DNA from 3 places in the Polaribacter atrinae genome. Region 1 is predicted to be linked to each of the others. Evidence: riboswitches for the same ligand, from Rfam matches in the RefSeq annotation. Region 1 holds a riboswitch; each other region holds the start of a gene.
The links. Region 1 has a riboswitch for cobalamin ahead of WG945_RS07935 (TonB-dependent receptor). Riboswitches for the same ligand answer to the same signal wherever they lie in the genome.
Positions count from the first base shown of each region.

Region 2: linked by a shared signal. The riboswitch ahead of WG945_RS01970 (TonB-dependent receptor plug domain-containing protein) and the one ahead of WG945_RS07935 (TonB-dependent receptor) in region 1 are both predicted to bind cobalamin.
Region 3: linked by a shared signal. The riboswitch ahead of WG945_RS11105 (DUF5074 domain-containing protein) and the one ahead of WG945_RS07935 (TonB-dependent receptor) in region 1 are both predicted to bind cobalamin.

Region 1 covers NZ_CP150660.1:1,800,523-1,811,556, reverse strand. The annotation lists gene WG945_RS07940 (response regulator) at 1-465, shown strand, start outside; cobalamin riboswitch at 1,093-1,279, shown strand; gene WG945_RS07935 (TonB-dependent receptor) at 1,380-3,389, shown strand; gene WG945_RS07930 (YncE family protein) at 3,386-4,525, shown strand; gene WG945_RS07925 (PKD-like domain-containing protein) at 4,564-5,682, shown strand; gene WG945_RS07920 (YeiH family protein) at 5,877-6,797, opposite strand; gene WG945_RS07915 (LysR family transcriptional regulator) at 6,874-7,758, opposite strand; gene WG945_RS07910 (hypothetical protein) at 7,940-8,104, opposite strand; gene WG945_RS17745 (T9SS type A sorting domain-containing protein) at 8,123-8,338, opposite strand; gene WG945_RS07905 (WD40/YVTN/BNR-like repeat-containing protein) at 8,504-10,900, opposite strand; gene WG945_RS07900 (WD40/YVTN/BNR-like repeat-containing protein) at 10,943-11,034, opposite strand, start outside.
Region 2 covers NZ_CP150660.1:432,524-443,557, forward strand. The annotation lists gene WG945_RS01960 (ABC transporter substrate-binding protein) at 1-337, opposite strand, end outside; gene WG945_RS01965 (GMP reductase) at 337-1,374, opposite strand; cobalamin riboswitch at 1,450-1,674, shown strand; gene WG945_RS01970 (TonB-dependent receptor plug domain-containing protein) at 1,816-3,765, shown strand; gene WG945_RS01975 (hypothetical protein) at 3,824-4,336, opposite strand; gene WG945_RS01980 (DUF3307 domain-containing protein) at 4,340-5,059, opposite strand; gene WG945_RS01985 (sigma factor-like helix-turn-helix DNA-binding protein) at 5,061-5,675, opposite strand; gene WG945_RS01990 (ATP-dependent helicase) at 5,915-8,236, shown strand; gene WG945_RS01995 (DUF4290 domain-containing protein) at 8,378-9,040, shown strand; gene murA (UDP-N-acetylglucosamine 1-carboxyvinyltransferase) at 9,044-10,354, shown strand; gene WG945_RS02005 (HNH endonuclease) at 10,393-10,941, shown strand; gene WG945_RS02010 (nucleotide exchange factor GrpE) at 11,033-11,034, shown strand, end outside.
Region 3 covers NZ_CP150660.1:2,522,434-2,533,467, forward strand. The annotation lists gene WG945_RS11105 (DUF5074 domain-containing protein) at 1-849, opposite strand, end outside; cobalamin riboswitch at 970-1,184, opposite strand; gene WG945_RS11110 (S41 family peptidase) at 1,744-3,315, opposite strand; gene WG945_RS11115 (deoxycytidylate deaminase) at 3,305-3,733, opposite strand; gene WG945_RS11120 (HupE/UreJ family protein) at 3,947-4,528, opposite strand; gene nirB (nitrite reductase large subunit NirB) at 4,754-7,267, shown strand; gene nirD (nitrite reductase small subunit NirD) at 7,466-7,843, shown strand; gene WG945_RS11135 (DUF4202 domain-containing protein) at 7,853-8,437, shown strand; gene WG945_RS11140 (type IV pili methyl-accepting chemotaxis transducer N-terminal domain-containing protein) at 8,455-10,263, shown strand; gene WG945_RS11145 (response regulator transcription factor) at 10,450-11,034, shown strand, end outside.

The DNA of each region.
Region 1 (11,034 bases):
CAGAAATTAAAATCTGGAGAAGAATTAATAGAAAAAATTAGGAATGATTTTTCAGGCTTAAAGATTGTTGTGTTTTCCGTTGAAGATAAACCTTATAAAATTCAGCATTTATACAAAACATTACGGGTAGATGGATATGTTTGGAAGAATAGAAACGGATTAAAAGAATTAAAGAATGCCATGCATGCAATTTCTACTTCAAATCAGTTTTATATTTCACCAGAATTAAATACTACCGTTCATCCAAAGCAAGTAGTTGAGATTACCGATTTTGATATTTCATTAATAGCTTTTCTTTCTAGAGGATTATTACAAGAGGAAATTAGTAAAAACCTAAAAGAAAAAGGAATTTTACCATCTAGTATGAGTGCTATAGAAAAAAGATTAAAGTTTTTAAAGGAACATTTTAATGCGAATAATCCTGCGCATTTAGTGGCTATTTCTAAAGATTTTGGGTTGATATAATAATATTTTAAAAAAAAAGGATGCTAATTACGGAAAACCGTAATATCTCTATGTTTTATTGGGATATCTTTGAAAAGTAGTTAGGGAAAGAAACTATTGAAAAGGAAAGAGTGCTAATTAAGAGCCTTACGGAAACCCGTGAGGCTTTTTATTCTTAAAAACCTTGGTTACACTTTTATCACAGACTTTAAATTTCTTTTAAAACCTAATTATTGATTAAATGAATAGCTAAAAGTACACTGGTTTTAAATAAACCATTAGTAAATAAATTTGTTGCAACTTCATTTATAATATTTTTTTGAGTATTTTAATGTTGTTGGGGGACAGTGTTTATCGTCATTAAATTATTTTATTTGGAGTTGTTTTTTTTTAGGTGATATTATCACAGCTTTTTAATTTTTTGGCTATTGATTTTTATCATAGATTATTATTAGTATTTTATTTGTAAAAAGAGAGCGTTCTGCCTTTTTATTTATTCATTTTTTTTACTTCAACAAAGTAGCATTATTGTTGATTTTTATTCAAATTATTTGTGCTTTTTTTAGGTTTTAATCAATAGTGATTTTGTTTAGAAATAAACAATAAAAGCATGTTGTTTATTCCTGAAAAGTAGATAGATTTGTACTTTATTTTTTAACTAAGAATGGTTATCAAGTTTAAAAACTTGATATTAAAATGGGAATCTAGTGTAAACCTAGAACTGTCCCGCAGCTGTAAGCTCTAAAATTGAAATCCGAATAGTCACTTTTCGAAAGAATGGGAAGACCGGGTGGATGGAGTAAGTCAGAAGACCTGCCATTTTTAAATAATTCATTAAGCTTTCGAGGATTGAAGCTAGAATTAGGAATCTGCCTATCTAATATTTTAGATATGTAGAACTTCTCTTATTCTATCCTCGTATACAAAATTTAAGTATGAGGACTTCTTTTTTACATTCTTTTGGGGCTATTTGTTTAATTATTGGATGCTGTAATTCGAGTTCTTTACATGCCCAAAAAATTGATTCAACAAACGCCGTTCAGCTTAAAGAAATATTTTTAGTAGCCAATAAAGAGAAGTTAAAAAAGCACTTTTCTCCTGTTTCTGTTCAGTCTTTAACAGGTAAGTCTTTAACGCGTTTAAGTAATTCTAGTGTTGCTGATGCAATTCGTTTTTTTAGCGGAGTTCAGTTAAAAGATTATGGCGGAATTGGTGGTATAAAAACCATAAATGTAAGAGGCATGGGCTCGCAACATACGGGTGTTTTTTATGATGGTGTTCAACTAGGTAATGCTCAAAATGGGCAAATAGATTTAGGTAAATATTCTTTGCAAAATATGGAGGCTGTTTCATTGTATCAAGGGCAACGTTCAGATTTAAATCAATCTGCTAAATCTTATGCTTCTTCAAATAGTATTTATCTAAAAACAAAAACGCCTCAGTTTTCTGAAGGGAAAAGTATCAATACAAATGTAAGCCTAAAAACAGGTTCTTTTGGCTTGGTAAATCCTTCTGTGAATTTAGATTTTAAAATTAATAAGCATTTAAGTGCTCGTGTTAGTACAGAATATCTCAATGCTAACGGAAAATATAAATTTAGATATACCAACGGAAGTTATGATACTATAGCAACGCGAAATAATGCCGATATTGAATCTTTTAGGGCAGAAGCATCTTTGCATGGTTCGAACGGAATTAAGAATAATTGGAATGTGAAATTATATCATTACGATTCTGAGAGAGGATTGCCAGGAGCCATTGTTGCCAATCGTTTTAAGCGTCCGCAACGTTTATGGGATCGAAATAATTTTCTGCAAGGAGCATTTACAAACCATGTAAACGACTTTTATTTTTTTGTGTTAAGAGGTAAATATGCGCATAATTATTCTCGATATGTAGACCCAGAAATTATAAAGGTAGACGGAGAACTAGACAACAGATATACCCAAGAAGAATATTATTTGTCGATGGTAAATACGTTTCAGGTTTCTCCTTTTTGGAAATTATCTCTGGCAACAGACTTACAAAAGAATACGATGGATGCAAATTTGTATCGATTTTCTTACCCTAAAAGAATTACGCTTTTATCAGCTTTAGCTGCCGATTTTAATTTTGATAAAATACACATACAAGCAAGTGTGTTAAGTACTACTGTAGATGAAACGGTGCTATATTATGAGGCGGCAGAAGATTTACAGAAGTACTCACCTACAATTATGATGAATTGGCAACCTTTTACTTCTAATAAATTTAGGGTAAGAAGTTTTTATAAAGAGATTTTTAGAATGCCAACTTTTAATGATTTGTATTATACTTTTATAGGAAATACGTTTTTAGATCCAGAAGATGCTGCTCAGGTAAATCTTGGATTTTCTTATCAAACAGAGTTTAAAAAAACAGCATTTGATCTTCAAGCAGATGTGTATAAAATTTGGATAGACAACAAAATTGTAGCAGTTCCTGGGGCTAATTTATTTAGATGGACAATGCTAAATTTAGGTAAAGTAGAAACCACCGGAATAGAAACAAGTATAAAAGCAAGTGGAAGTTTAGGAACAAAATTTAAGTACAATACCAATTTAAGCTATACGTATCAAGAATCTATAGATGTTACTGCTAATGCCAGTAATTACGGAGATCAAATTCCGTATATACCGCGCCATAGTGGTAGTGTAAATGCAATGATAGATTACCAAGAAATAGAATTTAATTACAGTTTTATTTATACGGGAGAAAGATACAGCCAAAAGGCAAACATCAGTTCTAATTATTTAGAACCATGGTTTACACACGATTTAAGTTTAGGAAAAACACTCTTATTCAATAGAAAAAAATTAAAAGTTTTAGTAGCAGTAAATAATGTATTTAATCAACAATATGCGGTAGTAAAAAACTTTCCGATGCCTGGGAGATCCTATCGTTTCACTTTAAATTTTTTATTATGAACAAAAGAAAATTAAGTTTACAAATTGCATCAGCTTTAGCTGTTGTGTTTTTTTTAAATTCATGTAGCAGCAATGAGAATTTTGATGATCCAATAAATCCGGAAGTTCCTACAGAACCTATTGCGGAATTAAAGGGGTTTTATTTACTGAATGCGGGCAATATGTCTATGAATAAGGCTGCTTTAGATTATATGGATTTTGAGACCGGAATTTATGAAAAAGAAGTTTTTAGAACGGAAAACCCAGAAGAAGTAGGTGGTTTGGGAGATGTTGGAAATGATATGGGAATTTATGGTTCTAAATTATATGTGGTTGTAAATGCATCTAATAAAGTAGAAGTTTTAGATGCAAATACCCGTAAAAAAATTAAGCAAATAAATATTGATAATTGTAGATATATAAAGTTTTATAAAGGAAAAGCGTATTTGAGTACTTACTTAGGTGTTATTGGAGATCCGAATGCTGTAAACGGAAAAATCATGGAAATTGATACTACAAGCCTTAGTGTTACTCGTTCTGTAAATGTAGGTAGACAACCCGAAGAATTGGTGGTGCATAATGATAAAATTTATGTTGCCAATTCTGGAGGATATAGTCCGCCAAATTATGAATCTACTGTTTCTGTAATTGATATTGCTAGTTTTGAAGAAACAAAACGTATAGAAGTAGGTATCAATCTACATCGTATGCAAATGGATAGTGAAGGAGATTTATATGTTTCTTCTAGAGGAGATTATTATGAAACACCGTCTAAACTTTTTGTTGTTGATACAGAAATAGATGAGGTTAAAACTTCGTTTGATTTAGCGGTAGGAAATATGACTATTTCTGATGATATAATGTATATCTACAGTACAGAATTTAGTTTTTTTACAGGAGAAATGACGGTTTCTTATAATCTATTAGATACTAAAACAGAAACTATACTTCAAGATTCTTTTATAACAGAAGATAGTAAAGATTTAATACAAGTTCCTTACGGTATTGAGATAAACCCAGAAACAAAAGACATTCTAATTACAGACGCTAAAGATTATGCTACTCCAGGAAAATTGTATTGTTTTTCATCAGAAGGAGTTTTAAAGTGGTCTGTAGAGACCGGTGATATTCCTAACAAAGTAGTATTTAAATATTAATAATTATCATTCAATAACCAACTTTTTAAATTAAAATTATGAACAAATTTAGTCAACTTTTAAAACCACGTGTAATTTTCTTAATCTCTTGCTTTTTAGTAATAATGGCATCGTCTTGTACTTCAGAAATAGACCTTTTTAGTGTAGCTCCTGTAATTGAATTATCAGAAAAAAGTAATAATATAGAGATGTTAATGGGAGAAACCATTAATTTTTCGGCAACAAAAATGAATGATGCAGAATACACAGAAAAATGGTCTTTAGAAGGTAACGTTACATCTTCTACAGCTACTTATGATTTTATTCCAGAAAAATCTGGAACTTATACCGTAACGTATGAATCATCTAATAATGCAGGTGTATTTAGAAATGAGTATACTATTGTAGTAAACGCATTAATTCGTCCAATTACAGAGGAAAGTAATTTATATGTAACAACTTTACTAGATTATTTACCTGCACCTGGTCAAAGAATTAATAGTTCAATTGGTACTTTAGAAGGAGCTAAAACTCTTGAAGGCAAAAAAGGAATGGTTACTTTAGGAGCATGGGGAGGTACTGTTTCTTATACTTTTGATCATACAGTTATAAATACAGAAGATGCAGCTGATATAATGATGTATGGAAATGCATTTTCTGGTTTTGCAGAACCTGGTGTTGTTTGGGTAATGCAAGATGAAAATGCAAATGGAATTGCAGATGATACTTGGTATGAAATTAAAGGAAGTGCAGATGCTTTAGAAGGAACCATAAAAAACTATAGTGTAACTTACTCTAGACCTAATGAAGCTTCAGATGTTGTAACTTGGATAGATAGTGAAGGGGAAAGTGGTGTTATATCAACAAAATTTTATCCAGAATTTATTACAGAAGATTCTTATACAATTACAGGGACTCTTTTGACAGATAATAATATTGACATGAGCAACCCTAGCTGGATTAAAAGTAATGCTTTTGAATATGGATATGCTGATAATACTCCAGGAGGCGATAAATTAGATATTTCAGACGCTGTTGATAACGAAGGAAATACGGTGAATCTAACAGGAATTGACTTTGTTAAGGTTCAAACAGGAATCTTAGCAAATATGGGGTGGTTAGGAGAACTTTCTACAGAAGTAACAGGTATTGCAGATTTAAATATGTTAAACAATTAAATAATTTGTTTTAGAATAGGGGGAATGTTAGCATTCATTTCTTTCTTTAAAAGAAACCTAAAAACCTCTTCTTAGTCATTAAGAAGAGGTTTTTTTTTGTTGAATTATTTCAGATACTTATGAGTATTTGTTTTTAGTAAGTTCAATTATATAAGATTTAATTCTTTATAAATAGTTTTTTTAAATTGTCACTTTTAATAAGTAATGTATATTAATGAAAAAATTGAGATAAATCCCCACAAGCTTAATGCAAGTACAATAGGTTTTATTCCTGTAGATTTTAAGTCTTTTATAGAGATTGTGGTTCCTACAAGAAATAAGGTTACGACCAAGACTCTTTTAGAATAAAAAACAATTTCAGAAGTAATTTCTGTAGGAATTAAATGATAACTATTTATAATAATAGCCAATATAAAAAGTAGAATAAAATAAGGAATTGAAATTTTTTCTCCTTTTGTTTTAAATATAAACATAGATAAAATAGCCAAAGGTATTATCCAAAGTGTTCTTGATAGTTTTACTGTTGTAGCAATTCTTAGTGCTTCATCTCCATAACTTAGGGCAGTGCCCACAACAGAGCTAGTGTCATGTATAGCAATAGCACACCACAACCCAAATTGTTCTTGAGATAAATGTAAAAAATGTCCAATTGTAGGGAAAAGAAACAAGGCTACAGAGTTTAATAAGAAAACAATACCTAAAGCAACACTTATTGTTTTGCTATTTGCTTTAATTACTGGAGAAATAGCGGCAATGGCACTTCCGCCACAAATAGCAGTTCCGGAGGTAATTAAATGCCCTAATTTTTTATCTAATTTTAATGTTTTTGTAAGTATTAAACCTAAACCTACTGTTAAGAAAATAGAGAAAAAGGTAAGACTAAAAGCTTGCTTACTTGTTGCTAATGTTTCTTTAATTAGCATTCCAAAACCCAAGCCCACCACTGCTACTTTTAAAAGGATATGAATTGCTTTATAGCTTTTAGATTTAAATGGGCTTCTAAAGATGATAGCAAATACAAAACCAAGTAATAAGGCCGTTGGACTATTCATTGTGCTAAATAGCGCAATAATTATAATTAAGAAAAAAATGATTTTGGCAATTGTGGTTTTCATATCGAGATTCATTTATCGATACAAAACTAAGGACTAAGAATAACTATTAAGCAAACTTATTTATTGTTTAATATAACTAAAAGTTATAGTTGTTTAATGTGTATTTTTCAAAGTAGCTCATTAAGTTAGATTGATACCCTGTTCTAGATACAAAATAAAACCACCTTTCAATAGACAAGTCCTTAACGTCAATTATTTTAAGCTTGTTATTTGTGAGTTCTTCAGAAATAGCATGAATAGAAATAAAGGCAAAATTATCAGAATTTAAAAGATAATTTTTAATGGCTTCTGTGCTATTTAATGTTACTACGGTGTTCAGTTTTTTAATGTGGTGTTTGTTTAAATGTTCTACAACTATTTCTTTAGTACCAGAACCTAGTTCTCGCATAATAAAAGGAACTTCTTGTAAGACTTCTAAACTAATAAGACCTTTTTTAAAGGTGTAGTTTTTTGCATTTGTAACTAACACAATTTCATCTTTCATAAACTTACTAAACTGTAGTTTTCGGTTGGTGTTTTTACCTTCTATAATTCCGAAGTTTAGTGTTTGGTTTAGGATGAGTTCTTCAATATCGTCAGAATTTCCAGCAGTTATTTCAAATTTAGTATTTGGAAACTGTACTCTAAATTTTGCAATTACTTTTGGCATAATATAATTTGCCAAAGTAGTACTAACACCAAAGTTGATTAAATCTGGATGATTTTCATTTTTATGCAAGAATTGATTTTCCATTTCTGCATAAATTTCTAAAATTTTATTGGTGTAAATTAAAAAAGCCTTTCCTTCACTTGTTAATTTTATGGAGTTTCTTTTTCTTAAAAATAAGGTGGTTTTGTAGGCTTCTTCTAAATTTCTAATAGATTTAGAAATTGCTGGCTGCGATAAAAATAATTGTTCTGCAGCTTTTGTAAAACTTAAATAATTAGCAACAGTTTTAAAAATAAGAAGTTTTGTTTTCATCAGCAGTTTAGTCTAAAATAGAATTATCAGTAAAATGAATCTATTATTTCTTTGATAGCCTAAAGGTACGTGTAATCTTATTATTCTATAGTTTGTAAACTGATAATTTTAAAAACTGTTTGTAGAATTTATAATAATAAAAAACTCGATACTAATATAGTATCGAGTTTTTAAAAATTTATTAAAATCCGTTTCCAAGATTCTCTGGAGCAGAGGTAGCTTGTGCTTTTTGAGGGCTTAAGATCATATAGGTCCCTAAGGCTGTTAAAGCAGCATACTTACCATACTTTCCTATTTCTTTTAAAGCTTCTTTTCTATCTATTTTTTTATTGTCTTTAATATTCATGTGTTCGTTATAAAGAGGTTAGTCTATAATTATTTTTTTAGAAACTGATTTTCCTTCAGTAGTAACTTTTACTAAGTAAACTCCTTTAGAAAGGCCGTTTAAATCTAGAGGGCTATATTTTTCTGAAGATTTGTTTTCTTTTAATATAGCTTTACCGTTAAGATCAAATAAATCAATTTTTAAGGTTCCGGTGTTTGTTCCTTTTATTTGTAAGAAATTATTCTGATTAAAAATCTGAATTTTTGATACATCATTAGAAATTACACTTAAATCTTGCGAAGAGATGTGTACATAAAAACGTCCAAAACCACTAGCATCACTACTTAATGTTAAGGTGTATTTTTCTGTATCACTTAACTCGTAAGAACTACCAGTCTCTTTATCTTCTAAGAAAATTTTTTATCCTTCTGGTAAATTACTATTTAAAGCAGAAAAAGTAATTTCCTCATTCGCTTTTCCTTTAAGGTTTAAAGGAACTATTTGATTTTCGTAATCGTTATTTGGTATAGACTGAATTGTATAATCTTTATCGCTAGAGTTGTCTAATAATTTAGTTGTTAAATCAAATGCCGATGAATTAAAATTGATAATATCTTTTCCAGCATCAAAACCTGTAGTTGCATCTTCAGAAAAGATAATATCTGTATTTACTTTTATAGCTCCTTTTGCAATATATAGTTTTATATAAGGTGTTGTTTTAGTAATTTTACTAAAAGTATGATTACCTGTTAATGATGTTTTAGTACCTAAATAAGCATTGTTAAAAGTAACTATTTCATCAGTTCCAGATGGTTTCATTTTTATAAAGAATCCTTGCCCTGGAGCCAATACTTTTAAATCTGCAGAAGCATCATTTGTAAAAGCAACATATTTTTCTTGGCTATTTTCCCAAACATATACTGCTGGCGCATCAACTGCAAGTTTTGTTGTGTTTTCTAAAATAAAGTTTCCTGTAGCTTCTTTATTTGCTGGGTAATATGCTGTAAAAGGATTACCAACTGCAACCCATTTGTTATGCGTGGCATCTATATTTAAAGAACTTGTTTGTATAGTACCTGTAAAAGTAACTTCACCATCTGTTCCTTTAGACATAGAATATCCAATACCTTTTTCGAACTCTACATCTGCATCAATGTTTACATCAAAATATTCCCATTTTTCATTGGTTGCATTTGCATCATTATATTTAGCAATTGCATATCTGTTTGGATCTGCCCCAGTATCTGTATTCTTTCTGATATCATTATTAGCATATAAAGCAAAATCTTTTACTTTTTGTCCTGTAACGGGTGGTGTAACAAGACTCCATTTAGAAGCTAATAAACCACCTCTAACATAGGTTACTTTACCTGTGCTATTTCCTTTTGCAATTAATACACCACTATTAGCTGTATCAGAATATATGTATATACCGCTATTTGTAGAATGAGAATCAACATCATTTTCAACTGTTAAGTCAGCATTTTTTTCAATATTTAAATAACCACCGTCTGCAATTTCTAAAGATTTTGCAACGGCACCATTAGAATCTAAAGTTACCTCTTCGGATGTTTTTATAAAAACATCATCTGCAGTTGTTGGTAAAGTTTTACCTTCCCAACTAGAAGTGTCTGACCAATATACGTTTGCAGGAATAGTATTATCAAAGTATTTTTGGTCGTTATAAACCCACATTCCTCTACCAAAAGTACCTACATAAATGTTTCCGTTATTTGGACTTATCTTAATATCACTAATTCTTACATTTGGTAAATCTGTAGCTAGTTTAGACCAGTTAGTAGTAGAATTGTCGGTAAAATAAACACCTATTTCTGTAGCTAAATAAATAGTTTCATTAGTTTTATTTGGATCTAAAATAACTTTAAACATGATGATATTAGGTAAGTCGCCACTAATATTTGTCCAAGTATCTCCGTTATTTATACTTTTATACACTTTATTTCCTGCACTGTAACTTTTTACTGTTGCATATACTGTGTTTGTATTAGGTACTGCATATACGCTATTAATCTTAGCGCCACTAGGGCTTGCTATGGTAGACCAAGTTGCACCGTCATCTATACTTCTTTTAAGTGTAGAGGTTTCAGCAACTTCACCAATAGCAAATATTCTAACATTAGAGTTGTTAAGAGAAACATCTAAAAACTCTGTCATTGTTAATCCTGAGTTTAAGCTTGTCCAAGTGCCACCTCTGTTAGTAGATTTTTTAACATCTCCATGGCCTACATAAACTGTTGCAGCAACAGTAGGGTGTAGTTCTATTGGAGAAATAAAAGCTGCATTATCTTTATCTTCAGGTAATACTTGTGTAGCATTTTCGTAATGAAGTTGGTAACCATCATCGGTTCTGTTTAATTGTCCGCTTGTTCCTCCTAAATATCTAATATTTGGGTTGTCAATGTCTATAGCTGTTCCTGTTCCATCTCCGGCTACAGCTGCAACCCATTTTTGTGTTCCGCCCTGTGAAACTTTAGAAAAACCATCATTATCTTGGTTTGCCATCATATAATCATCGCCATTTAAACCATGGGTAATTGCAATATTAAAAGATTGTGTAATAATTAAACCACTAGAAATATCCGGGACATCTAAATCTGAAGTTGGTGAAAAAGAGCCCATTCTAAGTCCTGCATCATTTCCATTAATAATATGAGAGTCATCTGTAAATAATAAAAAGTGATGATCTGCATGCACATGAATTTGACCAGCAGGTAGTGGATTAGAATATGCATTTAAAACAGGAGTAAAACTATCTCCATTATCTATCGATTTCCATCCTTGTACACCACCCACCATTAAGTCATCTGAATCTGCAGGAGAAACAGCAATACATTGTATTTATCCACTTTGAGAATCAAACGGAGTAGGAGTGCCATTAATATCTGCTGTAACATGTATATTTTTAACTAAATCTGAAGCATCATCAGCAA
Region 2 (11,034 bases), 1.4 Mb from region 1:
CTATAATTGAATTTTCTTCGTTTAACAACTCTACCATTGGAATGTGGGTTGTAGAAGTAACGACAATTTTTTGAATAGGAGTATAGATGGTGTTTTCTAAAGTAGCTTCTTTTTCTGCTGCATCTTTAATAATATATTCAGAAACCTCTTTAGAGTTTTGATAAGCAGATTTTATAATTAACTTTTTAATACCATTTTCATTAATCATATCAAATCCTTTAGCGTATGTAATACTACTTACTGCTTGTGAGGTTTTATCTACCTTTTCAACTTCTTTTTTACAAGAAATAGCAATCAAAAGAAAAAATAAAACAGGAATTAAATTTATATTTTTCATTATGAATATACTTGGTTTTCTTGTTCTTGAACTCTAATAAAAGTGGTTCTTTTAGTTAATTCTTTTAATCTGCTTGCGCCCACATAGGTACAAGTAGATCTAATTCCACCTAAAATATCTATAATGGTATCGTCTACATTTCCTCTGTAAGGAACTTCAACAGTTTTTCCTTCAGAAGCTCTGTAGTTTGCAACACCTCCCACATGTTTATTCATGGCAGTTGTAGAACTCATTCCGTAAAAAGCTTTAAATTTTTTTCCATTTTTTTCAATTAATTCGCCACCACTTTCTTCATGACCAGCCAACATACCGCCTAACATTACAAAATCTGCACTACCACCAAAAGCTTTAGAAAGGTCTCCTGGAATTTTACAACCTCCATCAGAAATAATTTGTCCTCCCATACCGTGAGCAGCATCTGCGCATTCTATAATCGCAGAAAGTTGCGGATAACCAACTCCGGTTTTTACACGAGTTGTACAAACCGATCCCGGACCAATCCCTACTTTTATAATATCAGCGCCAGCTAAAAGAAGTTCCTCTACCATTTCACCTGTTACCACATTCCCTGCAATAATTACTTTGTTTGGGTGGTTTTTACGCATTTTCTGAACAAAATTTACAAAATACTCAGAATAACCATTGGCAACATCAACACAAATAAAATTTATTTGCGGAAATTCGGATAAAATTTGTTTCACTTTTGCAGAATCTTCTTTTCCTGTTCCCGTGCTAACGGCAATATTCTTTAAGACCTTTTCATCAGCATTTGCTGCAAATAGTCTCCATTCGTCTAAGGAGTAATGTTTATGAATTGCAGTAAAAAGACCGTGTTTTGCAAGTGATTTTGCCATTTCAAAAGTCCCCACTGTATCCATGTTTGCAGCCATTATAGGAATCCCTTTCCATACAATATCACTGTGTAAAAAAGTAAACTCTCTTTCTAAGGTTACTTGTGATCGAGATTTTAATGTAGATCGTTTTGGGCGAATCATTACATCTTTAAAACCTAATTTTAATTCATTTTCTATTCTCATTTCTATCAAAATTATCAATCCTTAAAGGTATAAAATTTGGAAACGAATTAATTAGATTGTTCATAAGAATGCATATATATTTGCATCGATTTTGTTTTTGATGTGAAAATCATTTACATCGAATTAAAAGGGAATCTGGTTAAAAACCAGAGCTGTTCCCGCAACTGTAAGTTTTACTAAATTTATTTTAGTCCCTCTTTAGAGGATGTTATTAATTCTTTTACCACTGACATTTTTTTGTTGGGAAGGTATAATAATATAAAAACGAGCCAGGAAACCTGCCATAAATCACGAGTTTAAAACTTTCGGGATAAAGGTTTATGTACTAATACTATTTTGTACACAAATTTACCTGATTTATTTAGATTCCTTTTTTACATAAGGAATTACACACTATTGTAGTCTTGCAAATGCAAGAAGACTTAAATTAAATCATTAAAAATGAAAAAACAATTATTAATTGTTGGTGTTTTGGCATGTAGTTTTGCTAGCACAAATCTTTTTGCACAAAAAAAAGAATTGCAAAAAGAAAAGGTAGAAACTTTAGATGAAGTTGTTGTTACAGCTACAAAGTTTAATCTAAAAAAAGAGAATACAGGTAAAGTAATTCAGAAAATTACTCAAAAAGAATTGCAGCAAAATGCAGGTAAGAATGTTATTGAAATTCTTAACAATGTTGTAGGTATTGATGTTAGAGGAGTAAATTCTAATGCATCAGAACCAAGAAGTATTAATATTAGAGGAGGAAGAAATAGACAGGTTTTAGTTTTAATTGATGGTGTACCTGTTACAGATCAGTCTGCTATTAACCAACAATTTGATTTACGATTATTAGCAGTAAGTCAAATAGAATCTATTGAAATTTTAAAAGGAGCTTCATCTACATTGTACGGTTCTGGAGCTGCAACTGCAGTTATTAACGTGGTTTTAAAGAAAGCATCTGAAGATAAAATTTCAGGATCTTTTGAAACAAGTTTTGGAACAAATAATACTGCAAATGTTACAGGAAGTGGTTTTTCTGATAACAACCAAAATGTAAGTTTAAATGGTACTTTAGGGAAACTAAATTTCTTAGGTTCTTTTAGTATTACTGGAACAGACGGAATGTCTGCTGCAAAGAGTAATACGAATGCTGTTTATGAAAACGATAGTTTTTACAGTAAAAATGCGTTGGTAAAATTAGGGTATGCTGTAAATGATAAATTATCGATTGAGACTTTCTTAAATTATGATAATTTTGATTATGATTTTGATACAGGTGCTTTTTCTGATAGCGATGTAAATACAGGAGATCAAGAGCAGTTTAGAGTTGGTTTAAAACCAAAATACACCTATAATAAGGGGGAAGTTTATTTATTAGCTTCTGCAAATGTGGTAGAAAGAAATTTAAAACAATTTAATTCTTATGGTGGTACTTTAGACAGCTATGAATTTGTTGGTAGAAGTGTAAATTTAGATTTAGTAAATAGATATGATTTTAAAGACGCTAAAATTCAATTAATTACAGGTTTAAATTACCAAATTCATAGTAATAATACGGTAACTCCTTTTGCAGAAATTAAAAAAGGAATTGCAAATTTTAATACTGTAGATCCTTATGCAAGTGTGGTTTATATTTCTGATTTTGGCTTAAGTGCAAATGTAGGTGGACGATTAAATATTCATAATGTTTATGGTAATCATGCGGTGTATGATGGAAATCTTGCATATTTAGCTTTTAAAAACGAGAGTGCTTCTTTAAAGTTATTAACTTCTTATAGTACTGCTTTTATTACGCCAAGTTTGTATCAATTATATGATGGGTTTTATGGTAATTTAGACTTAAAACCAGAATCTAATGAAACTTTTGAAGCAGGATTTGAAGTAAATTATAGAGATTTTATTCAGTTTGATGCAGTTTACTTTAACAGAGTAGAAGAAGATGCAATTATTTATGATAACGCTACTAGTAAATATGGTAATGGTTCTTCTGATGCTAATGGATTTGAAGTAAATACGCATATTACTCCTGTTGATTTTTTAACTATTAACGCGTCTTATACGTATGTTGATAAAGATAAAACAGAAGATTTTAACGATTATATTCCTGCAAATAAATTTGTTGCTGGTTTAGATTTTAATGTATTAAAAAATGCATTTTTAAATATTACTTATAAAAATGTAGGAGATAGAAGTATTTATGATAGATATGGTTCTTTTGGAACTGCAGGAGAAGATGTTTCTTTAGCAAGTTATCAAGTATTAGATTTTGCTGCTAATTATAAATTATTAGAAGACACTGTAACCTTATTCGGAGGTGTTTCAAATATTTTAAATGAAGATTACGATGATATTTTAGGTTTTTCTACACGTGGTAGAAATGTTAAATTAGGTGTAAGACTTCAGTTTTAAAAAGGGAATTTTGTTGTAAAGAAAAAGTAAAAAGACCATCTGTTTAGATGGTCTTTTTTTATAATAATTTTTTCACTTCATTTTTAATAATACTGATAACAGTATCTGTTGGAGGTAATGTTTTAGAATAATCAATAATAACATTTTCACGCAATTCGTTCGCTGTTTTTACTGTTTCTGCAACTTGTCTTAATTTATTTATAATGGTGTTTTTTGTTGCTACAACTGCAGTCCAAGAATCGTCTGTAATATACATTTGTTGTACTAAATTATGTTCAAATTCTTGATCTATATTGGCAATCAATAATTGTAAATAATCTTGAGTATCTTCTGTAATTGGTTTAATTCTTACCAACATTTTAACAGGATTAATACGTTCACAAAACAACAACATTCTTTCGTAAGCTTGTAGTTTTATAGGTAAAGCTTCTTTTTTTCTTTGAGATAATAGCGCTATTTTTTCATTAGAATTTTGCTTTAGCAGAAGTTTGTTAAAAATATAATAAGTAACAAAACCGCTAACTGCAGCAGGTAAAATATAAGAAATACTTTCTATTAAATTATCTTCCATAAATTAGATCAATTTTAAAGTGTACAAATATAAGACTCCTAAAAAGATAGCAATACCAAAACTTAATAAAGTGCCAATTAAAATATATTCGGTTAATTTTCTGTCTTTTGATGAAGTTAAATCTCCGAATCTAAAAACAGATTTTGCTGCTAATAAAAAACCAATTGCTTCCCAATGATTGGTAATTACAAAGGTAAAAACAAACAAACGTTCTAAAATTCCAATATAACGTCCTGCTTTTGCCAATGAATCGTCATTTTCTTTTTTACTCTCAGGATTCCATTGTGTAATGATTATTTTAATGATAATTGCAGAAACAAAAATAACTAGTAGTAAAAAGGTAATCAGTAATAAAATTTTATCTGTAATTAAGTTTTCTGCTGATAATGAAATATCTACATACAAAGAAGTTGCAATGACTAAAAATAGCAGATGTAGCATTTGATCTACAAAAAACCAAACACGTTTTGTTTTCTTTTTTTGAAGGTATAATTTTAGAACATCAATAAAATAATGAGAAACTACAATAAGCAGAAATCCCAACCAATGTTCTTTTAAATTAAATTGAAGTACAAGTAATAAAAATAAGACATAAATACCTATGTGGTAATACAGTTTTACCGACTTCACCTTTTTTTCTTCTTTATTTTTAACCCATTTTTCTGGTTGAAAAACAAAATCACCTAAAATATGTGCTAATAAAAATTTTAAAAATAAAAACATTTTATTGGAGTGTTTTCTGATGAATTAATTTTTTAAAGCGTTTCTCTAGCTTCATAATAGGTTCAAATCCTGCGCGTTTTTGTCTTTCGCTAACTCTTCCTTGAGTAATTCCTAAAATAGCTGCAATTTCATTTTGTGTACTGTTTTCTGATTCTAACGAAATTTTAAACACTTCTGCAGAATTTTTTGTCCAAGAATCCATAGTTAATAAAGCCAAATCAAAAGCAATATTTAACTCTGCATCAATTTCTTGCCAAGGTGTTTTAATTGCCATAGTTTGTTTCTTTAAATAGGTGTCAAATGCATAGCCAGAATTTATAAAAGCTTCTCCGTTAGATGCTGTAATTTCGGGCACATTAAATTCTTTTTCTCCAATTCCAATTCCTATTCTTACATCAATATCTACTGTAGATTTTAAATGAGCCTTTAACTTTAAAGCTGCATAAAGTGCATTCTCACATTTTTCTATTTCTAATTGAAAACTATCTCCTCTGTATATCTGCCAATATTTTGGAGAGTCACCAAAAGTACTTAACGCCTCTTTTAGCGTTTCTAACCAAAAATTATCATCCTTTTTTCTAGAATTGATGATGTCGCCTGTTAAAATACTAGTCATTTGTAAATCTTAATTTTTAGCTAATATATCAATTATTAAGCTAAATAACAATATTATCTGCCTGTAAGCAGATATTTTAAATTATCTGTCTATAGGCAGATAGTTGTGTTTATCTGCTCTTAAGCAGATATGCTTAGGTTTTCTTATGTAAAAATTGTGAATAAATAGTATTCATCTTCTTTTATAGAAACGAATAGTTTGGTTAATTTCACGCTTTCAAATTCCTTTAAAATAAACCATTGAGCACATATTTAGATTCTTTAAACGAACCACAGAGACAGGCTGTCTTACAGAAAGACGGACCCATGATTATTATTGCTGGTGCGGGTTCTGGTAAAACACGTGTATTAACCTACAGAATTGCCCATTTAATGAAGCAAGGCGTAGATTCATTTAACATTTTATCACTTACATTTACCAACAAAGCTGCCAAAGAAATGAAGGCAAGAATTGCCGGAGTGGTAGGTAATAGTGAATCTAGAAATTTATGGATGGGGACTTTTCACTCTGTTTTTGCTAGAATTTTACGTACCGAAGCAGATAAATTAGGTTTTCCAACCAATTTTACAATTTACGATTCGCAAGATTCTGTTCGGTTAATATCAGCAATTATTAAGGAGAAAAATTTAAATAGAGAACAATACAAACCAAAACAGATTTTAGGTAGAATTTCTTCTTTTAAAAACAGTTTAATTACGGTTAAAGCGTATTTTAATAATCCAGATTTGCAAGAAGCAGATTTGCATGCAAGTAGACCCGAAGTGGGGAATATCTATAGAACGTATGTAGATAGATGTTTTAAGGCAGGTGCAATGGATTTTGATGATTTATTGTTAAGAACCAACGAGTTATTAGCACGTTTTCCAGAAACGTTGGCAAAATATCAAGATCGTTTTAGATATATTATGGTAGATGAGTATCAAGATACAAATCACTCTCAATATATTATTGTTAGGGCTTTGGCAGACAAATTTGGAAACATTTGTGTGGTTGGAGACGATTCTCAGAGTATCTATAGTTTTAGGGGCGCAAATATTCAGAATATATTAAATTTCCAGAAGGATTATCCGGATGTTAAAACCTTTAAATTAGAACAGAATTACCGCTCTACAAGTAATATTGTAAACGCTGCAAACTCTGTAATCGAAAAAAATAAAACAAAATTAGACAAAGAAGTTTGGACTTCTAATGATCCTGGAGATGCCATAAATGTAATGCGTACAATTTCTGATGGTGAAGAAGGTCGTTTTGTGGCACAATCTATTTGGGAAAACCAAATGAATCATCAATTAACTCCAGATGATTTTTGTGTTTTATATAGAACAAATTCGCAATCAAGGGCTATTGAAGATGCGTTGCGTAAAAAAGGAATTGACTATAAAATCTATGGTGGAATTTCCTTTTATCAAAGAAAAGAAATTAAAGATATTTTATCTTATTTACGTATTTTAATCAACCCGAATGATGAAGAAGCGTTAAAGAGAATTATCAATTATCCTGCTCGTGGAATTGGTGCAACAACTATAGACCGGTTAACAATAGCTGCAAATCATTATAAAAAATCAATTTTTGATGTTATAAAATACATTGATAAAATAGATTTAAAAATAAATACCGGAACTAAAAATAAGCTTCGTAATTTTATGAATATGATGCAAAGTTTGCAAATAGAATCGCAAACAAAAAATGCATTCGAAATTGCAGAAACGGTTGTAAAAAAGGCACAATTAATAAAAGATTTAGAAAAAGACGGAACGCCAGAAGCGGTTAGTAAAGTAGAAAACGTTCAAGAACTTTTAAACGGAATTAAAGATTTTATTACTGATAAAATAGAAGAAGGAGGTGATACTTCTTTAACTACTTTTTTAGAAGATGTGGCTTTGGCTACAGATTTTGATGCTAAAAAAGATGATGACAAACCGTCGGTTTCTTTAATGACCATTCACCAATCTAAAGGGCTAGAGTATATGTATGTGTACATAGTTGGTTTAGAAGAAAGCTTATTTCCTTCTGCAATGAGTATGAATACTCGAAGTGAATTAGAAGAGGAGCGAAGGTTGTTTTACGTAGCTATAACAAGGGCAGAAAAAGTAGCCTATTTAAGTTATGCACAAACCCGTTATAGATGGGGAAAATTGGTTGACGCAGAACCGAGTAGGTTTTTAGAGGAAATAGATGATCAGTATCTAAATTATATTACTCCAAAAAGTACCAACCCTGCAATTAATAATTTTGTAGATAAGAGTATTTTTGATGATGCACCAAAAGGAATCCGTTTTCAAAAACCAATTCAGCGTAAAAAAATGGAGCGTGATTTGGTTAAAAAGAAAGAAATTATCATTCCTAAAAATCTAAAAAAGGTCTCTCAAACAACTGCAAAAGCTAATCTATTTGATGGTAATATTGTTGTTGGTAATTTTGTAGAGCATAATAGATTTGGTACAGGAGAAGTAATTGCTCTAGAAGGAAATGGCCCAAATAAAAAGGCAGAAATTAAATTTGGTACTGTCGGAAAGAAGAAATTATTGCTTCAATTTGCCAAGTTAAAAGTGATTGGTTAAAAATCATTCATAAAAACTAAAAATAAATTGTTATTTTGCAACGTTAAATAACTACAAACTATAATTTGTCAGTTCTAGTGTTTTCTTTTGATTAAAAGGATAAAGGAAAATGTATCGAGAACACTTCTCAAAAATATAAAAATGACATTCGATTTAGAATACAATTCAGAAAGACCGTTAATGATAATACCAGAATACGGCAGACATATACAGAAATTAGTAGACCATTGTTTGGCTTTAGAAACTAAAGATGAACGCGATAAAATGGCAAAAGCAATTGTAGATGTTATGGGTAATTTACAACCACATTTACGTGACGTTCCAGATTTTAAGCACAAACTTTGGGATCAGTTATTTATTATGGCAGATTTTAAATTAGATGTAGAGTCTCCATATCCGCAGCCATCTAAAGAAGAATTACAAGAAAAACCAGAAGGATTAGCGTATCCAAAATCAGCGTCTAGATATCGTTATTATGGTAACAATATTCAAACAATGATAGATATTGCTTTAAGCTGGGAAGAAGGCGAGAAAAAAGAAGCTTTGGTATTTACCATTGCAAATCACATGAAAAAGTGTTATTTAAATTGGAATAAAGATACTGTAGATGATGCTGTTATTTTTAAGCACTTATTCGATTTATCTGACGGTAAGTTAGATTTAAGAAATACAGAAGAGGAACTTTCTGAAAGTAAAAACTTATTAAGAAAGCCACGTACACAAGGGCAAGGTACAAGTACAACTAAAGGTACTTACAAGAAACCACAACACAGTAATCAAAATAAAAATAGAAAAAGATATTAGTATATGGCATCATTTAAAATTGAAGGCGGTCATAAATTAAACGGAACCATTACTCCACAAGGAGCAAAAAATGAAGTTTTACAAATACTATGTGCGGTTTTATTAACCCCAGAAAGAGTTGTTGTAAATAACGTTCCAGATATTATTGATGTCAACAAACTAATTTTTATTCTTGGAGAATTAGGAGTAAAAGTAGAAAAATTAAATAGCAATTCTTATGCTTTTCAAGCAGATGAAATAAATTTAGAATACTTAGAATCTGCAGATTTTAAAAGAGACGGAAGTTCTTTACGTGGATCAATTATGATTGTAGGTCCACTTTTGGCTCGTTTTGGTAGAGGATACATTCCAAGACCTGGAGGAGATAAAATTGGTCGTAGACGTTTAGATACGCATTTTGAAGGATTTATAAGATTAGGCGCAAAATTTCGTTATAATAAAGAAGAACACTTTTACGGAGTAGAAGCAGAAGAATTGCAGGGTGTAGAAATGTTGTTAGATGAAGCTTCTGTAACGGGAACAGCTAATATTTTAATGGCAGCTGTTTTAGCAACAGGAACCACAAAAATTTACAACGCTGCTTGCGAACCTTATATTCAACAGCTATGTAAAATGTTGAATTCTATGGGTGCTAAAATCTCTGGAGTAGGTTCTAACTTACTAATTATAGAAGGAGTAAATGCACTTGGTGGTTGCGAGCACAGAGTTTTACCAGATATGATTGAAATTGGTTCTTGGATTGGAGTAGCAGTAATGACAAGATCTGAATTAACCATAAAAGATGTTAGTTGGGGAAATTTAGGACAAATACCTAACGTTTTTAGAAAATTAGGAATACAATTAGAAAGAAAAGGAGACGATATTTATATTCCTGCACAAGAATCATACGAAATTCAGAATTTTATTGATGGTTCTGTTTTAACAGTTGCAGATGCACCTTGGCCTGGTTTTACACCAGATTTACTAAGTATTGTTTTGGTGATTGCAACACAAGCAAAAGGTACCGTTTTAATACATCAAAAGATGTTTGAAAGCCGTTTGTTTTTTGTTGATAAATTGATTGATATGGGGGCAAAAGTTATTTTGTGTGATCCGCATAGAGCTACCGTAATAGGAATGAATTTTGAAAGCTCATTAAAAGCTACCAAAATGACATCACCAGATATTAGAGCAGGTATCTCATTATTAATTGCTGCTTTGTCTGCTAAAGGAACAAGTATTATAAATAATATAGAACAAATAGATAGAGGATACGAAAACATAGAAGCTCGTTTAAAATCTATTGGTGCCAAAATTGAAAGAATTGCTGAATAAGAAAAAGTATTTTATTAATTTAAAAATACTTTTAGATCATGATAAGAAATTTATGGAAAGAGGAATGGAAGGATGTTAAGTTTGATGAAAAAATTTCCGACGTAAAAAAATTTAAGGTTTCCAACCATGGAAGAGTTATTTACTTAAAAGACGGTAAAGAGTTCTTAAGAAAAAAGAGTTTTATTAATGGTTATGAAACCATTTTGGTAAAACAAGCAGTAAATAATAAGCATACAAGTAGGTATTTGCATAAGTTAGTTGCTCAGCATTTTATAGAAAAAGAAAATGAGGAGCAAGTATTTGTCTTACATATCAATTATGATAAAACAGACAATACCGTAGATAACTTAAAATGGGCAACAAAAAGAGAAAAAGAATTACATCAATTTAAAAACCCTGTATTTATAGAATCTAAAAAAAACAAAAAAACCAACTATAAACTTACTGAAGGAAAAGTAAGAATTATAAAAAAGCAATTAAAAAATAAAAGAACTAGAATTACCATGATTGCGAAACGGTTTGGAGTTTCAGATATGCAGATTCACAGGATTAAAACAGGAGAAAATTGGGGTCATGTTGAAATTTAAAAAAATAAAAAATAGTGTCAGTTTGACACTATTTTTTTGTTGGCAACGTTTTTGCTTTTTAATTGTAGACATTTTAACGACTACAAAGATAAT
Region 3 (11,034 bases), 720 kb from region 1:
TTCAATTACTTTCGTTTCTGTATCAAAAGTATAAATTTTTCCAGATGCAGATTCAGACCAAAAAGCATTCGTACTTTCTGAGTTCATAGTTAAAATACTGTTTTTAAATAAATTAATAGCAGTATCTGTTACTGTTACTGTTTCATTTATAGAATAATTTGCATTTAGTTTTGTAAAGGTAGCATCTGTGGCTCTTTTTTCTTTTGCTACCCAAATACTTCCATTTTTATCTTTTAAAAGCCCAGAAATAGCATCATCAAATGTTATTGCAGAAGTAAATTCTTTAGTAGTAATATTCATTACAACTAATTCTTTTCCATCTGCAATTAAAACATTTTCAGCATCTAAAATTAGTGCAGAATTGTTAAAAAGAATTTTATTAGAAACATCAGTTATTGCATCTCCAATACCAGTAGTTGTATTTACATGACAAAGATTATAATTTCTATTTCTTCCTGATCCAGAGGTGTTAATTACCAAACCATCCGTTTTAGAATACATTTGTAAATAGGATGGAGAAGATACGTTAGAAGAAGTTATAGATTCTTCTACTTCTAAATTTTCTGTATTAACTTTAGAAATGTATGAAGGTCCGTTTTGACTTACAATATATAGTTCATTATTGTAGCTAGAAAAAGAAGTGCTTTCTGCATTGTCAAATACATGAACGTTTTGTGTTGCAAGTTGATTTTCGTCTAGAAATGTAATTGCTGTTTTATCACTTTCTAGAGATAAGATAAAAGCATTGTTGTAAGTTGGTAGTGCTTCTTCAAAAACTACATCTTTTTTAGTGCAGGATACAACAAATAATAAACCAATTAAGGCTAATTTAGATAGATAACTTTTCATTATGATTGATTTTAAAATTTTAAAAAACAAAATAGGCAAGTTCTCAACCTTTTATAAAAGTAGAAAAACAGTGCATATAATACATATTTCTTTTTAACTTTTTTCCCGAAAGTTAAAAAAGACGAATATAATTTTTGGCAGGTCTCCTGGCTTGCATTTTGTTAAAACCTTCCCGTCTTTAACTAAGACAGTGGTGTAAGAAATAACGATAATCTAATAATTAGACAATGCTTACAGTTGCGGGAACAGCTCAGGTTTTCTTTTAAAAGTTACCTGATTCCCTTTTAATTTTAATTCAATTTATTGAATATAAAACCAAAAATTTATAGTGTAAAAGTATTTCCTTTTTTCATCTAAAAAAAACTATTTTTAACAAATAATCTAGACTATTTTTAGATCTAAAGTATGGTAACTTCCTTTTAGTAGTAAGTCCTTATTTTTAAGGAATGACGTTAAGAATTTGAGGTGTTTGGAGGTTAGAGAACTTGTTATAAAACAGTACAAATCATGGTTTTAAAATCATTAAAAAAGCAGGCTATTTTTTTATGTTTCTCATCCTTAGAAATATGAAAACATGTCTAAAGAGTTAGAAGAGGTAACAGTAGTTTGTATTGTTTTTTTTAATAATTAGCGATTTATCAATCGCTAAAAAGCTCATTTCGAAATGACAAAGCTAAACGGAATAGAATAAATCTAATTGTCACTTCGAAGTATTGAGAAGTCTCATAACCGTGATGCCATAATACAGCGTTGTTTTATGTAATTGCTTTTTCCGTTCTAAATGACAAAACTGAATCCAAAAAAACATAGAATTTGTCACTTCGAAGTATTGAGAAGTCTCATAACAATGATCCCACAAAACTGAGGAGAAAAACAATCAACTAAAACCTCAAACTATTTCTCACTTTCCAATTCTAAAACTTTCTGAATCATTTTATCATCTTGATGCATAATTCTATAAAAACCAACATCACCAAAAAGAGTGTTTGCAATAGCTGCTTTTAAGTATTTTTTTAAGTTTTGGCTGGTGCTAAAAGAAGGTGTAGGTCTGTCTTTAATATCAGACAAGTAGCTGTTAAAAACCGTTTCATCGGTATCAAAATCAGTAATAAAATTAGCTATGGTCCATTTTTGTAGTTTTTTTCTATTGTTATCTACATAGTCAAAAGCAAAATCATTTATAGAGTTAAAGTAGAAACCATTCATATAAGAAGTGGTGTCTATGGCAACAAAAATATCCGGAATAATACCGCCACCGCCGTAAACAACTTTTCCTTTAGGAGTAGTATATTTTAATGAATCTACCACTTTTATACTGTCTTTACTTAAGAGTTCTCCATTAGCAACCCTCTTTTGATAATCTGTATAATAATTTTTATTTCCTTCGTGGTCATAAGGTTTCTGAATAGAACGACCGGTAGGGGTGTAGTAACGTGCCGTTGTTAAACGCACTGCAGAACCATCGCCTAAATCCATTTCTATTTGTACCAACCCTTTTCCAAAAGAACGTCTACCTATAATTGTTCCTTTATCATTGTCTTGTAAAGCACCTGCTAAAATTTCTGATGCAGATGCAGAGTTTTCATCAATTAAAACATACAAACCACCTTTTTCAAAATCTCCTTTAGAGGTTGCAAAAGACTCTTCTACTTTATTTTTGTTGTTTTTGGTAAAAACAATCAGTTTATCATCTTCTAAAAATTCATCAATAATGCTATTTGCAATGTCTATAAAGCCACCACCATTTCCTCTAATATCAAGAATTAAATCGGTCATTCCATCATCTATTAAGGTGTTTAATGACGTTTTAAATTCACTATACGTATTTCTCGCAAAACGATCTAGTTTTATATAACCAATAGAATCGTTAATCATATAGGCTAAATCAACACTTTTAATATTTACATTACCACGAGTAACGGAAACAGTAAAGAGAGAATCGTTGCTTTTTCTATACATTTTAAGAGCTACTTTGGTATCTGGTTTTCCTTTTAAATAACCAGGCACTTTATCTGTAAACATGCCTTTACCATACAAAGTATCTTTATCTGCCATTAAAATACGATCGCCAGCTTTAATACCTGCCTTTATACCTGGTCCGCCTTTTATGGGTTGTATAACAGTAATGGAATCGTTTATAATTCTAAACTGAACACCAATACCTACAAAATTACCTTGCATATTTTCTTTAACAGCTTGCAAGTTCTCTTTAGGGATATACACAGAATGAGGATCTAATTTACCTAACATTTGCGTAATGGCACCATCTAATAAACTCTCCGTATTTACGGTATCTACGTAATCCTTTTCAATAAAATTAATAAGTTTCCTTATTTTTATTTCTTGAGATGAGTTTTTGTTTAAAGACAATATATTGTTAGAGCTACCATTTAGTGAAACACCAATTAGTAAACCAAAAATAACTGCTAAAGATAAATATATAGGAAGGTTGTTTTTATTTTTCATAAGGTAAATGCATGATTTCTACGCCTGCTTTTTCTAAAAAATTAATGCCAGAGGTATCTTTGTATGACTCTGCAAAAACAACACGTTTTATTCCTGCTTGGTGAATTAATTTACTGCATTGCGTGCATGGAGATAAGGTAATATATAAGGTGGCACCGTTTGCCGATTGGGTAGAAGAAGCAACTTTTAAGATGGCATTTGCCTCTGCATGTAAAACTTCCCACTTTGTAACTCCATTACAATCTTCACAACAATTATCAAAACCAGTGGGTGTTCCGTTAAAACCATCAGAAATAATCATTCTGCCCTTTACAATAAGCGCGCCTACTTGTTTACGTTTACAATGAGATAATTTTCCCCATTCGCGAGCCATTTTTAAATAAGCCCTATCGTATTTTAATTGTTTCTTATCAGTCATACAGAACGAAAGTAAAAAGATTTACAGAAATAAGACGTTAATAATTAGACAAAATTTATTTAGATGTTCTTTAAGCATTATTTTTGGGCGTTCCCTTTCAGGTCGGGCTTTACGCTACAATCTTTTTATTCATTCTTCATAAAAAGGATTTTCACTGCAATCCCTAACGCAGCCTACAAGTTGTCAATAGTAAAAAAACGAAAACTTGGTTGTTTACCAAAACACTCTATCGGTCATCATTTGTATGGCAAAACCAATTACAATAGAAGAACAAACTAAAATCCAATCTCTTCTGCTAGCTCTAAAAAAGTTTTGTAGTAGTGTACCAACAATTAAAATTCCTAAAACAATAATAATCTGAGCAGCTTCTATACCTAATGCGAATTCTAATAACGGAAACAATTTATTTTCTTCTTTACCAACCATCATTTTAAAATAGTTAGAAAAACCTAAACCGTGAATTAAACCAAAAAACAAAGCAAATATTAAGTTGATGTTTTGTTTACCAGAAGCAGTGTTTTTTGCTGTAAAAACATTTATAGCTCCTGTTATAAAAATGGTTACCGGAATTAAAAATTCAATCATATCCATTTTAATTTTTAGAATACCATAAGCAGATAAAGCCAAAGTAATAGAATGACCAATTGTGAATAATGTAACCAGCCATAAAACTTTTTTCCATTGTTTAAAGCTAAATACAACAGCTAAAACAATTAAAAATAAAATATGGTCATAAGCAGCTAAATCTAACACATGGTTTAAGCCCATTTTAAAATACAGTAAAAAATCGTCCATTAAAAAAATAATAATTAAGTGAATGGTAAAGATATTAAAAACTGTAATCGAAATAAAGCGTAAATACACTATTAACAATTCTAATTGCTAAATTTTAACTATTATCAATTTTATAAGTATTCATTTCTTTAAATCAATAATAATTTAATTAATACGTAAATTTTATAAAATTAAATATGTACAAATAAGTAATAATACTTAGTTTTGTAGTTTAAATACGTAATTATGAAAACAATTATAGTTGTAGGTAATGGAATGGTTGGTTATAAATTTTGTGAAAAATTTGTAGCAGCATCTGTAAATGAAGAATTTAAAGTTATTGTTTTTGGTGAAGAGCCAAGACCTGCTTACGATAGAGTCCATTTAAGTGAGTTTTTCGAAAACCAAGATGCAAAAGCTTTAGAGATGGCGCCTGCAGAATGGTATAAAGAAAATAAAATCGATTTAATTGTTGATGAAAGAGTTTCCGACATTCAAAGAACTACAAAAACTATAATCACTGCCAAAAACAGAGTTTTTAATTACGATTACTTAGTTTTAGCAACAGGATCTTCTGCTTTTGTGCCGCCAATTAAAGGTGTAGAAAAAGAAGGAGTTTTTGTGTACAGAACTATAGAAGATTTAGAAGGGATGTTGGCGTATGCAGCAAATCTTAAGGAGAAGAATCCAAATGCAAGAGCTGCTGTTTTAGGTGGAGGTTTATTAGGTTTAGAAGCAGGTAAAGCTGTTATGGATATGGGTTTAGAGCCTCATATTATAGAGTTTGCGCCTAAATTAATGCCAAGACAATTAGATGCAAGAAGTAGTAAAGTATTGCAATTAAAATTAGAATCGATAGGATTAAATATACATTTAAGTAAAGCAACGAACCAGATTTTAGGAGACGATGCTATTACGGGAATGGAGTTTGGCGAAGACGATGTTTTAGATGTAGAAATATTAGTAGTTTCTGCAGGAATTCGTCCAAGAGATGAACTTGGTAAAACTTGTGGCTTAGAAATGGGCGTTCGTGGCGGAATTGTAGTTGACAATAAAATGAAAACTTCCGACGAAAACATCTTCGCAATCGGAGAAGTTGCTTTGTACAACCAAATGATTTATGGTTTGGTTGCTCCTGGTTACGATATGGCTGGTGTTGCAGTAAATCAGATTATTGGAAACACAGAAGAATTAATGCCAGCTGAGATTGACATGTCTACCAAATTAAAATTAATTGGTGTAGATGTAGCAAGTTTTGGAGAACCTTTTATGCCTGTATCTAAAGGACATTCTGTTATTTTCGAAAACAAAACACAACATTTATATAAAAGAATTAATGTTAGTTTAGATGGTAAATCTTTATTAGGAGGAATCTTAGTAGGGGATGCATCAGACTATAATATGTTGCATCAAGTATTTTTAAACGGAATGGCAATTCCAGAAGATGCTGCACAATTAATTTTACCAGCAACAGAAGGCGGTGCTTTTGGTAGCGCACTAGATTTACCAGACGAGGCGCAAATTTGTTCTTGTGAGAATGTAAGTAAAGGTCAAATTTGTGGAGCTATCAAAGATGGTTCTTGCGAAGATTTAGCAGGCGTTATTGCATCAACAAAAGCAAGTACAAGTTGTGGTGGTTGTAAACCAATGGTTACAGATTTGGTTAACGAAACTTTAAAATCGTTAGGTAAAACGGTTAAAAATGTAATTTGCGAACATTTTGAATATAGCAGACAAGAATTATACGGAATTATAAAAGCTAAAAAATTAACTTCTTTTAATGAAGTTTTAGACGCTGCAGGAACCGGTCATGGTTGTGAAACTTGTAAGCCGTTAGTTTCTTCAATTTTTGCAAGTTTATATAATGATACTCCAAATAAAGAAGACGTTACACAAGATACAAACGATAAATTTTTGGCAAACATACAACGTAACGGAACCTATTCTGTGGTGCCAAGAATTGCAGGTGGAGAGCTAACGCCAGAGGATTTAATTGTTTTAGGACAAATAGGTTCGAAATATAATTTATATACAAAAATTACCGGTGGAGCGCGTATCGATTTCTTTGGTGCAGAATTAAATGACTTACCAGCAATTTGGACAGAGTTAATTGATGCAGGTTTTGAAAGTGGTCATGCATACGGAAAATCTTTAAGAACTGTAAAAAGTTGTGTAGGTTCTACATGGTGTCGTTATGGTTTAGATGAAAGTATCACGTTTGCCATCGAACTAGAAAACAGGTATAAAGGATTGCGTTCTCCACATAAAATTAAAGGAGGTGTTTCTGGTTGTATCCGTGAATGTGCAGAAGCTAGAGGTAAAGATTTTGGAATTATTGCTGTAGAAGGTGGTTGGAATCTTTATGTGGGTGGAAACGGTGGTGCAACACCAAGACACGCACAGTTATTAGCCGAAAAAATAGACAATGAAACGGTTATAAAATATTTAGATCGTTACTTAATTTATTACATACAAACAGCTGCTCCGTTAATGAGAACTGCTGCTTGGTTAGATAAATTAGAAGGCGGAATAGAGCAATTGAAAAAAGTGGTTATCGAAGACAGTTTACATATTGTTGAAGATTTAGAAAAAGAGATGCAATTCTTAGTGGATGCTTACGAATGTGAGTGGAAACAAGCCATCGCAAACGAAGAAACAAAGAAACGTTTTCATCATTTTGTAAATTCAGATGATAGAGATGACAACTTAGTATTTGTGCCTTTACGTGATCAAAAAATGCCAGAACTCTGGAAAAATTAATTTTTTCAGGTACAAATAAAACGCACAGTTTTGTCATTTCGACATAAGGAGAAATCGTATAAAGTTGCTAAACATTATGTGTTCACTGTAATGTGACTTCTCTTAAAATCGAAGTGACAGAACGTTTTAAAATAACATTTTAAATCTCAATTATTTTTAACAAGACTACTTAATTGAACAGAAATAACAAATATAATTATGGACACATTACTTTTAAAATACAAAACAGTAAAAGAAGCAGAAGTAAAGGTTTGGTTTAAAGCCGCTCCAGTAAGTGCGTTTCCAAAAGATGGTGGTGCGTGTGTAAAGTACAAAGATTTACAAATTGCTGTTTTCAATTTTTCTAGATTAGATAAATGGTATGCATGTCAGAATTTATCACCAGAAAAACAAGAAATGGTGTTGTCTAGAGGTATGTTGGGCGATCATAAAGGGATTCCTAAAATTGCATGTCCTTTGCATAAAAAAACGTTTTCATTAGAAACTGGCGAAAATTTAAATGCAGATTTAGCACCTATTGCTGTATATCCTATTAAGATTGAAGCAGAAAATGTGTATATTGGCTTCTCTGAATAAAACTAAAAAATGAAGCCTACAAGATTTGAAACTGCTATTGCTATTATTGATAAAAAAAACGCAGAAGACCCAAACAATTACCAAGTTTCTGGATTAGAGTATCCTAAAGAATTATTATATTCTCAAAGGATGACTAGAAAGTTACTTCAGTTTGATCCAAATGCATCAAAAGCACTTCAAATTGCGGCAAGAGCACAACATATTTGTCGTTGGAAAATTGGAAGAAAAGAGTTTCCGATGGATAGAGTTGGGTACCTAAAATGGCGTGAAGAATTAAAAAAGATGCACGCAGAATTGACTGGAGAAATCTTAGAACAAGTTGGTTTTGATGCTCAATTTGTAGATAGAGTTCAGAAAATTATCTTAAAAAAACTCATCAAGAAAAACGAAGAATCTCAAACTTTAGAAGATGTTATTTGTCTAGTTTTTCTAGATTATTATTTTGATGAATTTGCAGCGAAACATAGCGATGAAAAAATCATTGATATTTTAAAGAAAACGTGGGTAAAAATGTCTGATAAGGGGCATGAAGCAGCTTTAAAAATACCATTTTCAGAAAAAAGTTTAGCGTTGGTAAAACAAGCCATTTCATAATAAATGTAATCTAAATAATGACTAAAAACGGCAATTCATTAGACCAAAGAACGTTTAATAAATTAAGCCGTTTGTATATTATTGCGTTAAGTGCCATTGCGCTTACAATAATTATCAGTCAAGTTTTAATTCGCAATCATTTAGAAACTCAAAAAAGTGATTCTACCGTAATTAATGTTGCTGGTAGACAAAGAATGCTGAGTCAGAAATTAACCAAAGAAATTGTTTCCCTTTCTGATTATTCTGATAAAAAAAACAGACTTCGACTTAAAAATAATATCTCAGAAACTCTCTATTTATGGAAGTTATCGCACAATGCACTTCAAAAGGGAAATGACAGTTTAGGGCTTCCTGAACATAATAGCGATAAAATTAAAAGTGAATTTAAAGCGATTAATCCTGTTTTTAATACTATTGAAAAAGCTTCAAAAACAATTTTACAAAAGTTAGAAGATGCTACAATTTCTATTGATGAATTAGCATTCGAAATTGAAAAAGTAACCAAAAACGAAGGTTCTTTTTTATTGATGATGGATGAAATTGTAAATCAATACAATGTAGAAGCCGATAAAAAAATAGCTTGGTTAAAAAAGTTAGAATTGTTTTTAATGTCTTGTACATTATTAATTCTTTTAGGAGAATTTTTATTCATTTTTTGGCCAACTGCAAAATCCGTAAAAGCAACACTCTCAGAATTATTATTTGCAGAAAAAAGAGCTAAAAAAATGGCTTTTGATGCAGATGAGCTAAGCCTTTCTAAAGAAAAATCAATAAAAGAATTACGTGCTTTAAGTCATGCGATGGATGAAACGTTGTTGTTTGCAAGAACTTCTCCAAGCGGCAATTTAATTCATATGGGAAATAAGTTTTCTCGTTTGTTTAAATTATCAAAATCGAACAAAGAAGTATTGATTTGGAATGTTTTATCTAACAATGAAAACGAACAATTATTTATTGAAAATTTAATTAGTAAACATAAAAAAACAGGTTGGCAAGGAGAGGTAAAAGCAACCATAAAAGGAGATGTAGATATTTGGTTAGAAATGTCTTTAGTGCCTTATAGACCAACAGAAGATAGGTCTGAATTGTTAATTATTGCTTCAGAAATTACCGAAAGAAAAGCGGCTCAAACAGAAATTGAAAGACTTACAAAGGCCAATTTTGAAGAGAAAATGAGTCAGCAAAAAATAATCTCAAGCAAGATTATTGAAAATCAAGAAAAAGAACAAAACAGAATTGCTAAAGACGTTCATGACGGAATTGGACAAATGCTTACAGGATTAAAATACAATCTAGAAAGCATCAATATGAATGATATTGAGAAAACAACGTCTAAAATAGAACACCTAAAAGAATTAACCACCAACATTATAAAAGGAGTTAGAACCGCTACTTTTAACTTAACTCCGCCAGAATTATCAGATCACGGAATTGTGCCTGCCATAACCAAATTAACACAAGAATTGGGTAGATTAACAGGTAAAGAAATTATGTTTTATAACAAAACAGATTTTAATGATCGTTTAGATTCTTTGGTTGAAATTAATATTTATAGAATTACCCAAGAAGCAATTAATAATGCTATTAAATATGCAGATTCTTCACATATTTTAGTGTCACTTTCTCACAGTAAAAATATTTTAAGTATTGTTATTGATGATGATGGCCAAGGTTTTGAACCATCGAAAGTAAAGAAAGTAAAAAACGGAGATGGAGGCATGGGAATGACCTTTATGAAAGAAAGAATTAAATATATTGATGGTCGTTTATTCTTAAATTCAGAATTAGGAAAAGGGACAAGAGTTACTTTGAATATTCCTATTTAAAACACAATCTTATCATTTCTACTTTAGGAGAAATCTTATAACAGTGATTGTCAAAAATAGCGCAATATTATGTGATTTCTCACTGCGTTCGAAATGACAAACTAGTGCATTATAAAACTCCTCACCAGATAAATACGTAGTTTTACTTAAAAACCTTATTTTTGTACGTATAAAATAGTTGCAATTATGATAAATGTAGTTTTAGCAGACGACCACGTTTTGGTAAGAGATGGAATAAAAGCACTTTTAGAAGATCAATCAGGAATTACCGTAATTGATGAAGCTTCTAACGGAAAAGAGGCTTTAGAAGTTATTGCTAAAAATAAACCTCATGTACTTATTGTAGATATTCGTATGCCAGAAATGAACGGAATTGAAGTGGTTGCAGAAATTACAAAACAGAAAATAGATGTAAAAACCTTAGTGCTTTCTATGCACGATTCTGAAGAGTATGTTTTAAAATCTATACAAGCAGGTGCAGATGGGTATTTGTTAAAAGGAGCTAGTAAAGAAGAGTTTTTAAAAGCGGTAAATAATGTAGCCGCTGGCGATAAGTATTTTACGGGTGATGTTTCTACCATTATAATGAACAACTTTGTAAGCGGAAAAACGAGTAAAGTTATTGAGGAGCAAAAAGAAGTTAAAGTTGCGCCTTTTAAACTAACTAAAAGAGAAAGACAAATACTTAATTTAGTTTTAGAATTAAAGAATAATAAAGATATTGCAGAAGAATTGTCTATTAGTAAGCGTACTGCAGAGGTGCATCGTTTT